4 regions of the Halopseudomonas salegens genome follow, and region 1 is predicted to be linked to each of the others. Evidence: predicted binding sites of a transcription regulator. Region 1 holds the regulator's gene; each other region holds the start of a gene.
The links. Region 1 encodes FliA, which starts transcription of late flagellar genes. Its sites were predicted from a motif close to CTAAAGTTTNNNNNNNNNNNGCCGNTAA; they were not measured.

Region 1 (3,125 bases):
GGTCGATGAGGCAGCGACACTGGGTGAGGGACTCGGGCTGGCTATGGAGGTCGGTTTGCCGTTAGCCTATCTGGCAGATGGCCAGCGTATTCCGGATGACATCAGTAAGGCCGTTGGCCATAAGCTGGTCAGTCGTGCAGTCAGCCTGGCCAGTGAGGAAACACCGGCAGATGCCACCATGGCCGACGTTTTTGCCGGTATACTAAATAGCCAGCGTGCTGGTTGAAAACAATACAGATTAAGGTAAGCAGCGAGATGGCGAGCAATCATCCGGTTCAGGTTATCGCAGTCACTGGTGGCAAGGGCGGCATCGGCAAGACTAACGTGTCGGTCAACCTGAGTCTGGCGTTGGCTGATCTGGGGCGACGCGTCGTCTTGCTTGACGCTGACCTTGGTCTTGCCAACGTGGATGTACTGCTTGGCCTGAAACCCAAAGCCACTCTGGTGGACGTGCTTGACGGTACCTGTGAGCTGCGTGACGTGCTGATAGATGGTCCGGGCGGTATACGCATCGTGCCGGCGGCTTCTGGCGCTGCGCGGATGGTCAATCTGCAACCGCAGGAGCATGCCGGTCTGATCCAGGCCTTCAGTGATATCGGCCAGAATATTGACGTGCTGATTGTGGATACCGCTGCCGGGATCAGCGATTCGGTGGTCAGCTTTGTGCGCGCTGCCCAGGAAGTGCTGGTGGTCGTCTGTGACGAACCGACTTCGATTACCGATGCCTACGCCTTGATCAAGCTGCTCAACCGGGATCACGGCATGACCCGTTTCCGTGTTCTGGCAAATATGGTGCATACGCCGCAGGAAGGCCGTTCAGTTTTTGCTAAGCTGACCAAGGTAACGGATCGTTTTCTGGATGTCGCACTTCAGTATGTTGGCGCAGTTCCTTACGACGAGTCGGTACGCAAGGCGGTACAGAAGCAAAAGGCAGTTTACGAAGCCTTTCCGCGCAGCAAGGCCTCTATTGCCATTCGTGGCATAGCGCAAAAAGTGGATGGCTGGCCGCTGCCGGCTAACCCGCGCGGGCATCTCGAGTTTTTTGTCGAGCGCTTGGTGCAGCGGACAGGATCAGGCTTATGATGGCATCGGCTGGCGGGGTGAGCATGTATACGCGAGCGCAAAATAATAATTATCAGGATCAGTTGGTGGAGCAGTTTGCTCCGTTGGTCAAGCGTATCGCTTATCATTTGCTGGGCCGTTTGCCGGCCAGTGTTCAGGTCGATGATTTGCTCCAGGCCGGCATGATCGGTTTGCTTGAAGCGTCGCGCAAGTTCGACCATGGCAAGGGCGCCAGTTTTGAAACCTACGCCGGCATTCGCATTCGTGGCGCCATGCTGGATGAGGTGCGCAAGGGGGATTGGGCGCCACGTTCGGTGCACCGTAATTCGCGGATGGTCAGTGAAGCGATACGTGCGGTCGAGTCCCGATTGGGGCGTGACGCTAAAGATCATGAGGTTGCGGCCGAATTAGACGTAAGCGTTGACGATTATTACGCCATGCTCAACGATACTGCCGGCAGCCGCCTGTTCAGTTTTGATGATTTGCTGGCTGCGGGGATGCCGGCCGAGTCGGTTGGTGAAGAAGGTCCGTTTGATGGCTTGCGTGACGATCGCTTTCGCGCCGCCCTGGTCGAGGCTATCGATAGTCTGCCAGAGCGTGAACGGCTGCTGTTGTCGCTGTATTACGACGAAGAGCTCAACCTGAAAGAGATTGGCGCCGTGCTCGGGGTCAGCGAATCCCGGGTAAGTCAGCTCCACTCGCAATCGGCTGCTCGCTTGCGAGCGCGATTGTCGGGTTGGCAGGGAGACTGACCCGGTTCTGTTGGCGCCCAATGCGCAGGGATTATTTTCGTCGCTATCGGCAGCGCTGCTGCAGCAAGTCCGGTAGACTGACGGCTGGATTATTAACCGGCTTGTTTGGCCAATAACATTAGGTAGGCGGGGCACCGAGCCGCTGGATTCCTGGTTTGTACGGAGGTCGACTTGGACAAGAACATGAAAATTCTCATTGTTGATGATTTTTCGACAATGAGGCGGATTATCAAGAACCTGTTGCGCGACCTCGGGTTTACCAATACCGCTGAAGCCGATGACGGTACGTCTGCGCTGCCCATGCTGCAAAGCGGCAACTTCGACTTTCTGGTGACCGACTGGAACATGCCCGGCATGAGCGGTATCGACCTGTTGCGAGCAGTTCGCGCCGACGAGCGCCTCAAACACTTGCCCGTGTTGATGGTGACTGCCGAAGCCAAGCGTGACCAGATCATTGAAGCGGCTCAGGCTGGCGTCAATGGCTATGTGGTCAAACCCTTTACCGCCCAGGCTCTGAAAGAGAAGATCGAAAAGATTTTTGAGCGCGTACAGGCACAATAATCAAGCACCGGGGTACAGGTTATGGCGTTAAGTAAGGATCCCGGCCAGGCGACCGCTCAGGAGTTCGAAAACTCACTCAAGGACAACGCGCGCCAATTGGTCGAGTACCTGGAACAGGGCAAGTTCGGTGAAGCCATCATGGTGGTTCATGCCATCAACCAGGCGCGTGATCGCGGCCTCTACCATGAGGTTGGTCAGCTGACCCGCGCACTGCACAATGCCATCGTGAATTTTCAGCTGGATACCAGTCATGCTCTGGGAGAGCAGGAGCCAGACGGTGAAGTGTCCAAGATCAGCGATGCCTCTGACCGGCTCGATTATGTCGTCAAGCTGACTGAGGGCGCGGCCAATAAAACCATGGATCTGGTTGATGACACCCTTCCGGTGGCGACCGATCTCGGGCAGCAGGCCGCTGCCTTACGCAATGACTGGCAGCGCCTGCAGCGGCGCGAGATGGCCGCTGATGAGTTCCGGGACTTGTACCGGCGCATGGGTGAATTCCTCGAGCAAACCGAACAGTCGAGTAGTCAGATCAGCAGCAACCTCAACGATATCATGCTGGCGCAGGACTTCCAGGACCTGACCGGTCAGGTGATCAAGCGGGTAACGACCCTTGTTCACGATGTCGAAGAAAGCCTGGTCAGTCTGGTACGAATGGCCGGTCACGTCGACCGTATGGCCGGTATTCAGCACGATGAAAAACAACAAGAACAGAAAAAATCCTCCTCTGGGGGTGAAGGTCCGCAGATT
Region 2 (3,125 bases), 210 kb from region 1:
ACCTGCTGATGTACACGGCCTTCGAAATTGCGATTGCCGGACAATACCGACGAAACGACCAGGTCATGCTCAGTGATGGCTTTGCCGATGGCTTCCGGCAGGGGGCCGGAGTTGCCGATGCACGTGGTGCAACCGTAACCAACCAGATTGAAACCCAGCTTGTCCAGATAGTCATTCAGACCGGCCTTGGCGAGGTAATCCGTAACCACCTTGGAACCGGGCGCCAGGGATGACTTGACCCAGGGTTTGCGTTGCAACCCTTTCTCCAGGGCTTTTTTCGCCACCAGGCCGGCCGCCATCATCACGCTGGGGTTGGAGGTATTGGTGCAGGACGTAATCGCGGCAATGACCACGGCACCATGCTTGAGCACATGTTCCTCGCCATCGATTTCAACCGTCGTAGCCCCGCTATGCGATCCTACGGCCGTGCCGCCGCCCCCTTCACTTTCCAGCCGCGCTTCAGCCTCGTCATCCGGCGTAACCTGCAAGGCCAGCAAATCATCAAAAGCCCGCGGGACATCACCCAGGGCAACCCGATCCTGCGGCCGTTTCGGGCCTGCCAGGCTGGCTTCCACCTCATTCATATCCAGATGCAGGGTGGCGGTAAACACCGGTTCATGGCCCGACTCGCGCCATAACCCCTGCGTCTTGCAATAGGCCTCGACACGCTCGATAACCGCATCCGGCCGGCCGGTTTGTCGCAGGTAATTGATCGTGACGTCATCTACCGGAAAGAAGCCGCAGGTGGCGCCATATTCCGGTGCCATGTTGGCGATGGTGGCACGGTCCGCCAGTGACAGATCGGCCAGACCATCACCATAGAATTCGACAAACTTGCCGACCACACCCCTGGCCCGCAGCATCTGGGTTACCGTCAGCACCAGGTCGGTAGCCGTCATTCCCTCTTTCATCTTGCCGGTCAGTTTGAAACCTACGACTTCGGGAATCAGCATGGATACCGGTTGGCCAAGCATGGCTGCTTCCGCCTCGATGCCGCCAACCCCCCAGCCAAGCACCCCCAGACCATTGACCATGGTGGTGTGCGAATCCGTGCCGACCAGGGTATCCGGATAGGCCCATTGCTCGCCGTCCCGCTCTTCAGCCCAGACACTTTCGGCCAGATACTCGAGATTGACCTGGTGACAGATACCGGTGCCCGGCGGTACCACCCGGAAGTTGTCAAACGCCTGCTGCCCCCAGCGCAGAAAGGCGTAACGTTCGCCATTGCGTTCCATTTCTATCGCCACATTATCCTTGAAGGCGCTGGCATCGGCGAAGTGATCGACCATTACCGAGTGGTCAATCACCAGATCAACCGGTGACAATGGATTGATCTGCTGCGGGTCTCCACCCGCCTTGGCCACGGCATCCCGCATGGCGGCGAGATCGACGACTGCAGGTACGCCAGTGAAGTCCTGCATCAGTACCCGTGCCGGACGGTACTGGATCTCCCGCGTCGAGCGTTGATCCTTGAGCCAGTCAACCACCGCCTGGCAATCAGCCAGGGTCACGGTTTTGCCGTCCTCATTACGCAGCAAATTTTCCAGCAAGACTTTGAGAGACATCGGCAAACGACTGATATCGCCCAATTTTTCCGCCGCTTTCGGCAATGAATGATAATGGTAACTGGTGTCCCCGACGGCGAGGGTTTGCAGGCTGTCCAGGCTATTCTTGACTGTCATGCTGAGACCTCTTGGCAATGCGCTGGCAGCAAGCCAGCGGCAGAATTGATATACTCCCCAGACTACAGGGTCTGGCGCCCAAGCAACAACACAGGTAAAGAACTCTGACGTGTTGACGATAACAACAGCATAGACCAATAAAACCATTCGCCTCGCCGTATCAGGACGACTCCATGCGCAATAATCAGCCCGTCACCCAGCGGGAACAAAGCTTTACCCAGGATCAGCGATTGATTTCCACGACCGACCTCAAGGGCCTCATTCGCTACGCCAATGAGGCTTTTATTGCGATCAGTGGTTTCACTGCGGATGAGTTGATCGGTGCTCCGCACAATCTGGTCCGCCATCCGGACGTGCCACCGGCCGTTTTCGAGCATATGTGGACGGATCTCCAGGCGGGTCGCAGCTGGATGGGTATCGTCAAGAATCGTTGCAAGAACGGCGACCATTACTGGGTCAACGCCTATGTGACCCCGGTACTGGAAAACGGCAAGGTGACCGGCTACGAATCCGTTCGCGTCAAGCCGACGCAACAACAGGTCCAGCGCGCAGAGCATCTCTACCGACGCCTGAATCGTGGCGGTAAAGCCGTACAGGCCAACTGGCGGGGCTGGCTGGCTGATGTAACGCCCATGCTCGCCGTCGGTGGGGCTACTGCGGCACTCGGCAGCGCCTTGGGCCCTTGGGGTATTGCCACCAGTCTGATTGTCAGCGTGCCGGCCGCCCTGAGTGTGCGTGCCTGGCAGGAAGCACGTTTACAGCGCATTATTGGTCAGGCCACACAAACCATCAGTGATCCCCTGCTGGCGCAAATGTACACCCCTTACCGAGGCTCCCTCGGGCAGCTGGAAATGGCGCTGCTGAGCCAGCAGGCGCGTTTGCAAACCAGCCTGACCCGTTTGCTCGACAGCGCCGGGCAGTTGCGCAGCCAGGCTACCGAAGCCAGTCAGTTAGCGCTGGATAGCTCGCACGGCCTGAACCAGCAACGCCAGGAAACCGAACAGGTAGCCACCGCAGTCAATGAAATGGCTGCCGCCACCCAGGAAGTGTCCGGCAATGTGCAGCGTACTGCCGAGTCAACCCGCCATGCCAGCGCATTGGCCAGTCAGGGCAAAGAAGTGGCCCAGGCCACTCGCCAGGCCATCGAACAATTGGCCAGCGCGGTGAATGCCGCTGCCGAGGTATCCAGCCAGCTGGCCACTGACGCCAGGGAAATCGGGACCGTGGTGGATGTGATCAAGGGGATTGCCGAGCAGACCAACCTGCTGGCTCTCAATGCTGCCATCGAAGCCGCACGTGCCGGTGAGCAAGGCCGGGGCTTTGCCGTGGTTGCCGACGAGGTGCGCGCACTGGCCAGCCGGACCGCCGACTCGACCGAACAGATCCACGGCCTGATTGCCAACCTGCAGCAGGCGGCAGAAAAGGCCGTCAACGCCATGCAAC
Region 3 (3,125 bases), 1.6 Mb from region 1:
CTGGTCGGCAATATTGGCAATCTCCGTCAGCATCACGTTCATCGAGTTGGTGCGCTGGCCCAGTTCGGCAATACGCCGCGCGCCTTCCTGCACCTCGCCGTTGAGTTGCTCGATACCGGCAACGGCGGTGTGCGCCTGGCGTTCGCCACTACTGGCCGCATCCGCCGTATCCTGCGATTTGCGGCTGGTGTTGATGGCGTTTTCCCGCACCTCGACCGCTGAGGCAGCCAGCTCGGTGGTGGCGCTGGCAACCTGATCGGTATTGTCTTTCTGCGCAACCACTTCGCGGACCGTGGTCTGGGCCTTGCTGGCGATTTGCTGGGCGGCTAGCTGCACCTTGCCGGCGTTGTCCATTACTGCGTGCATGCTGACGTTGATCTGACCAACCATGCGATTGAATGCTCGCGCCACATAGCCGATCTCGTCATCTCGCGAGTCATCCAGGCGGATGGTCAGATCGGAATTGTCGGCAATCGACTCCATGCGGTCATGCAACAGACGCAGGCGCGAGATGACCAGGCGGGCAAGCACCAGGGCGGTAGCCACAAAGGCCAGGATAAAAATCAGGATCTGCACGCCACCACTGGTCAACAACTGGCCTTGCAGACGTGCATCGCTTTCAGCCAGGGAGTAATCCACCCGGACGGCACCGAGAATGTCCCCTTCCTGAGCCTGGTGGCACATCAGGCAATTCACCCCCTGATAGTCTGCCATGGCTACGATGGGTTCGATCAGGGTGTACACCCGCCCCTGGTCATTCTCGGAATAGAATTCCAGCCGCTCACCCTGCAAGGCCTCCATTTCCTGTTCTGATCGCTGTTGCTGATAATCCGCACCGGGTCCGTAGAGTGCGTTCAACACATCGCTGCGGACCACGCGCACATCCAGTACCGATTCCGGTGCCATCATCCGCTCACGCAGCATTTCCTTCTGACCGATGGTGCCGGTCACCATCATGGTGTTGATGGCATCAAAAAATGACTTCTGCAATCCGTGTACGTATTTGCTCGAATACTCTTCCATGTGCTCGCGCTGGGTGTAATTGGCATACAGGAGGGTGAAAGCCAACACCAGGGTGAAGGCGCTGGCCAGGGTTGCCAACAACAGAAAACGGATCGAGAAATTCTTTTTCATACAGCGTCTCTTTGGCCAAGGCTACTCACGCAGCCTGTCAGGTCAGATCGGGATCAACAGGTGTAGCACATTAAAATGCCATCAAGGGTATTTCCATGCCGTGGATCAAGACAGCAGCGAATAATCCATCTCGCCGGCTCAACCGCACTGGCCAGATGAAACCTGGTCACCTTTATGATAATCGGCGAGCGGGACGACAACTTTATTTTCTTCAAACCCGACAAGCGTGTGTGCACCCCCATCAGCCACTTTTCTGTTTGTTATTTTTGACATACACTCGAAATATCACACACCCAGCCCGCAGGCCTGCACCATGTCATCTGACCGTATTTACCCTGCCCAGCGCCCCGAATCCATGGATGCGTTCTGGATGCCCTTTACCGCCAACCGCCAGTACAAACAGCGCCCGCGCCTGCTGGCCAGCGCCGAAGGCATGTATTACGTCGATGTGGATGGCCGTCAGGTGCTGGATGGCACCGCAGGTCTCTGGTGCTGCAATGCCGGGCACGGCCGGCGGGAGATAGCCGAAGCCGTCAGCACGCAAATTCAGCAGATGGACTTCGCCCCGACCTTCCAGATGGGCCACCCGCTGCCCTTTACCCTGGCTGAGCGCCTGGTCGAGATTGCCCCAGCGGGCCTGAACCGGGTGTTCTTCACCAATTCCGGTTCCGAGTCAGTCGATACCGCGCTGAAAATTGCCCTCGCCTACCACCGCGCCCGTGGCGACAGCAGCCGCACACGACTGATTGGCCGCGAACTCGGCTACCATGGTGTCGGCTTTGGCGGCATTTCCGTTGGCGGCATGGCCAATAATCGCAAGGCTTTCAGCGCCCAGTTGCCCGGCGTCGACCATTTGCCGCATACGCTCGACCTTGGCCGCAACGCCTTTACCCGTGGCCTGCCGCAACACGGGGCCGAACTGGCCGACAGCCTGGAGCGGATGATCCAGCTGCACGGTGCCGAGAATATCGCCGCTGTGATCGTCGAGCCGTTATCCGGCTCTGCTGGCGTCATCCTGCCGCCGCTGGGCTACCTGCAACGTCTGCGCGAAATCACCCGCGCCCACGGCATTCTGCTGATCTTTGATGAAGTCATTACCGGTTACGGCCGTGTCGGCGAACCTTTCGCCGCCCAGCGCTGGGGCGTCACCCCGGACATCATCACCACCGCCAAGGGTCTGACCAACGGCGCCATTCCCATGGGTGCGGTGTTCGTCAGCGATGCCATTCATGATGCCTTTATGCACGGCCCGGACAACCTGATCGAATTTTTCCACGGCTATACCTATTCCGGCCACCCGGTTGCCGCTGCCGCCGCGCTCGCCACCCTCGACATCTACCAGCGCGACGGCCTGCTGACCCGCGCGCAGGATCTTGAACAGTACTGGGAAGACGCCCTGCACAGCCTCGGCGACCACCCCAACGTGATCGATATTCGCAACACCGGGCTGGTCGGTGCGGTCCATCTCGCCAGCCGCGATGGCGCGCCCGGCACCCGAGGCTATGATGTATTCGAAGAATGCTTCTGGCAGGGCGCCATGGTGCGCTGCACCGGCGACATCATCGCCATGTCACCGCCCCTGATTGCGGAAAAAGAACATATTGATCAGTTGATCGAGATCCTTGGGCGAGTGATCAACAAAGCCAACTAACTCAACTTGCCAACTTGTGTTGCACAGATCGCACACTTGATTCGGCAGAGCGTCGTGACGGGCCGCCGGTCGCGGACCGTCGATGGCATGGACGCCATCGACGAGCTACAGGGACGTACTTGCCGCGTGTCCGCGCCCGGCGGCCCGTCATGACGCAACACACTGAACCCTACGATCAACGCAATGCACGGACTATCAGGAAACGATTTATGACTTTGCAATTGACCCACTTTATCAATGGCCAACGCACTGGCCCCAGCGCCCGCACCCAGGCGGTGTTTGAACCCGCTACCGGACAGCAGCGCGGCCAGGTATCGCTGGCCAGTGCCAGCGAAGTAGA
Region 4 (3,125 bases), 1.6 Mb from region 1:
TGCCAGCAGATTGGTCTGTTCCGCAATCGCTTGAATGACGCTGAGAACGCCGCCAATATTATCGCTATCGGATTCCAGATTGTTGATGACGCCTGCCGCCTCTTCTACGTCGGCGGCCAGGCGCCGCAGGGCATCCATCGTTTGTCCCACCACTTCGGCAGCTGCATGGCCCTGCCGGTCGGCGGCGCTGGCGGCTTCGGCGGTACTGGTGGCATTATCGGCCACTTCATGAATGGCGGCGCTCATTTCGATAGCCGCTGTGCTGACCTGGTCAATAGTAAGGTATTGCTCGTTGACCAGCCGATCCTGGTTGGCGGCAATGGTGCTCATCTGCTCGGATGCCGAGGCAACCTGCAGGGTGGAGTCAGTGACTTGCTGAATCAGGGTCTGAAGCTGTTCGAGGAACTGGTTCAATGCCATGCCGACCTGACCGAGTTCATCACTGGATGTGACATGAATCCGTTTGGTCAGGTCTCCCTCGCCATCGGCCATGTCGCGGATACGGCGGAGAATGTCCTGCAGCGGTCTGGTGATTAGCCCCGGAAAAAAGGCAATGATCAGCGCACATAGCAGCAGCCCTACAGCAACCACCGTTAGCACGATTGCATCGCTCTTGTTGGCGACGACTTCAGCCAACGCTGTCTCGCTGGCGGCCTCTTCATCCACCAGTTGGGTCATTTGGTCAATCAGATCGCGCGCCTGGATAAACTGCTGGTAGCCACGTCCGTAACTCAGCGTTCTGGCCTCATCGCCATTATTGCTGCCGGCCAGTCTGACAATCTGGTCAGTGGTCTGTTTCCAGGTGTCGAAAGCGGCCTGGAAGTCGCTGCCCAGTTGTTGTCCTTTAGCGGATTGGGTTGAGTCGGCATAGACGGTGACCCGATCAATGGCCTGCTGCAAATTTTCGCTGTGTTCCGTGAGCAGTTGAGCCCGGTCGCGCGCACCGCTCTCAACCAGCAGCTCCCTTTCTGCCGTGAGGGCTTGATACATGTCCCGGTCGGCTTCCAGCAAGGTTGCGCTTTGCGGCAGCAGCTCATCGGTCATTCGCGAGAGCCTGAAATCAAGGCTGTTGACTGCCCAGAAGGCAGTGACTGCCAGGCCAATAAACAGCGTCGCTACCAGTAGCAGCGGCAAGGTCAACTTCCAGCGAAATCCCATATTTCTGAACAGGCTGAACATTTGGTAACTCCCTTCCCTACAGGGTCTGATGGTCTGTCAGGAGGAGGTGCTATCTCCATGCCAGGCCAGAAAAGTGACTAATGAGTCCTTATCGGCACTGTCAGTCAAAACATGAGAGCTCAAATACAGGAATATCTTGCCGGTTTCAGCGGTAGCAAGCCCGTTGGCTCTGCTTGTAGCCAGTACGCCTCCTCCGTAAAGCTGATGTTACAGAGGAGGACGCGACGAGCTGGCTGTCAACAAGAGCGCAGGGTGACGCTCAGGGGGCTGCCAGGTTCAAACGCTTGCAGATGAGCGCCGGTTGGCAAAGAAACCACCAATGCACAGCATGATCATGCTCATGGCCAGCAGCGACCAGGCCGACAACGTAGGTATGCTTGCGATGTTTTCACCGGCGTCGGCTCGGGTATCAGTCCAGGCATCAGACGCGGCCGCCGGGGTTGTGGCGAACGGGCCCAGCGCAATGCCTGAGCAGTCGGTGTTACCCGTACTGAAATCAAACCCTGCCTGGTCAATGTCAGGAATGGATAAGCCGCCAGAGTAGGTCTCGATGGAGTGTTGGTTTTCTGTAGGGCCAGTATCGGATTGGCGAATAAGCAACGCCCAGTCAATAATTGTACCAGTAGCATCTGTGGCGATGTCGAACCGGCACAATGTGCTGTCCGCCAGGGTTCTTACGGCCACACTGTCGTCGAAGCTGAGTGACGTTACCAAAGCAGTCGCATCACCAGAAAAATTCGGTGGAATCGGCGCAGCGGTTGAAAATGTGCCTGTCAGGTTGTCCGCTGTGGTGTACGGGGGATCTGCGTTAGTGTAAGTATCGCCAACATAGCTGTAGCTGACGGCTTGAGCCAAGGCTTTTCCGGAAAACGTGGCCAGCAAAACAACAATAACGCAGAAGAGGCGGGAAAGGGCTAAGGATGAATGACACCGATCCATGGGTTGATTCCTTTTCAGATTGATCAATCTGATAAAACTTAACAGCAGTGGTACATAAAATCCACTCGGCTGCAGTGTGTCAAAACGGTGCATATCCTTGCATTTGTTCCGTTTCCCGGGGGACAGTCACCGGCGGGGGCCGGCACTGATTGGTCATGTCGTTTAGCTGCGATGCCTGTTCGGCAGCCGGAAGCCCGCCATCGCGAACAGACCAAGCACCAGCATCAACAGGGTCCAGGTACTCAAGGTCGGGATAGGGCTTAGCCGAACGTGCCTGCCGGCAACGGTTTCGGCTGAATCGAGAAAGGCGCCAGCCCAGCCTGCGGCCGCGAACATCTGGCCAGTGACAGGATCCATAGCGTGGGCAAAGGTACGTCGGCCAGCATTCAAGGGTTCAGTAAATTCCCAGCTGCCGGCGGTTCCCTGGTTCAGGTTGTATCTTTCCACGCTGTTCAGATAACTGCTCCAGCCACCACCGCCGACATAGAGACGATTGTCTCGGATCCAGGCCGCCGCTCCAGCACGGGCATTTTGCAGTGCAGGGTAGGCAATCCAGCTATCTGTTGCCGGGTTGTAAGCAGCAACGGTATCAAGATCGGGGGTCGTATTGCGAAAGCCGGTTACGAAAATCAGGCCATTGTTCGCGGCAACTGCCGAGCCATAAGCATGGGTGAAAGGTGAGCTGCTGAGCGCGGACCAGCGATTCCCTGCACTTTGCTGTGGGTCGAAGACCCATGTGCTGTCAGTAATATTGTTCGTCCCACCAGGGGTGCCTCCAAAGAGATAGAGTCTGCCATCATGCTCGGTACAAGCCGAGTTAAATGCAGGTGCCGGCACCGGATCGGCAACAGCTGTTGTCCAGGTACCCGTGGCCGGATCCAATATCTGCAGGTCGGTGAAAGCTGATCCACCATCATAGCCGCCGGGCACATAGATCAGCCCGTCGACTGTTGCCGCGCAGAGATTCCAGCCCGGCGTTGGCATAGGGTCGGCACTGGTGTCGTCCC

Region 2: a site for FliA is predicted at 1,777-1,804, ahead of BLU07_RS08460 (methyl-accepting chemotaxis protein). Genes of this name have one in related genera too.
Region 3: a site for FliA is predicted at 1,313-1,340, ahead of BLU07_RS16810 (methyl-accepting chemotaxis protein). Genes of this name have one in related genera too.
Region 4: a site for FliA is predicted at 1,268-1,295, ahead of BLU07_RS16840 (methyl-accepting chemotaxis protein). Genes of this name have one in related genera too.

The regions. Positions count from the first base shown of each region.
Region 1 covers NZ_LT629787.1:2,084,935-2,088,059, reverse strand. The annotation lists gene flhF (flagellar biosynthesis protein FlhF) at 1-226, shown strand, start outside; gene fleN (flagellar synthesis regulator FleN) at 256-1,083, shown strand; gene BLU07_RS09400 (RNA polymerase sigma factor FliA) at 1,083-1,814, shown strand; gene BLU07_RS09395 (chemotaxis response regulator CheY) at 1,998-2,375, shown strand; gene BLU07_RS09390 (protein phosphatase CheZ) at 2,397-3,125, shown strand, end outside.
Region 2 covers NZ_LT629787.1:1,878,464-1,881,588, forward strand. The annotation lists gene acnA (aconitate hydratase AcnA) at 1-1,682, opposite strand, end outside; gene BLU07_RS08460 (methyl-accepting chemotaxis protein) at 1,856-3,125, shown strand, end outside.
Region 3 covers NZ_LT629787.1:3,635,300-3,638,424, reverse strand. The annotation lists gene BLU07_RS16810 (methyl-accepting chemotaxis protein) at 1-1,134, opposite strand, end outside; gene BLU07_RS16805 (aspartate aminotransferase family protein) at 1,448-2,785, shown strand; gene BLU07_RS16800 (CoA-acylating methylmalonate-semialdehyde dehydrogenase) at 2,995-3,125, shown strand, end outside.
Region 4 covers NZ_LT629787.1:3,644,673-3,647,797, forward strand. The annotation lists gene BLU07_RS16840 (methyl-accepting chemotaxis protein) at 1-1,179, opposite strand, end outside; gene BLU07_RS16845 (IPTL-CTERM sorting domain-containing protein) at 1,456-2,211, opposite strand; gene BLU07_RS16850 (Kelch repeat-containing protein) at 2,281-3,125, opposite strand, start outside.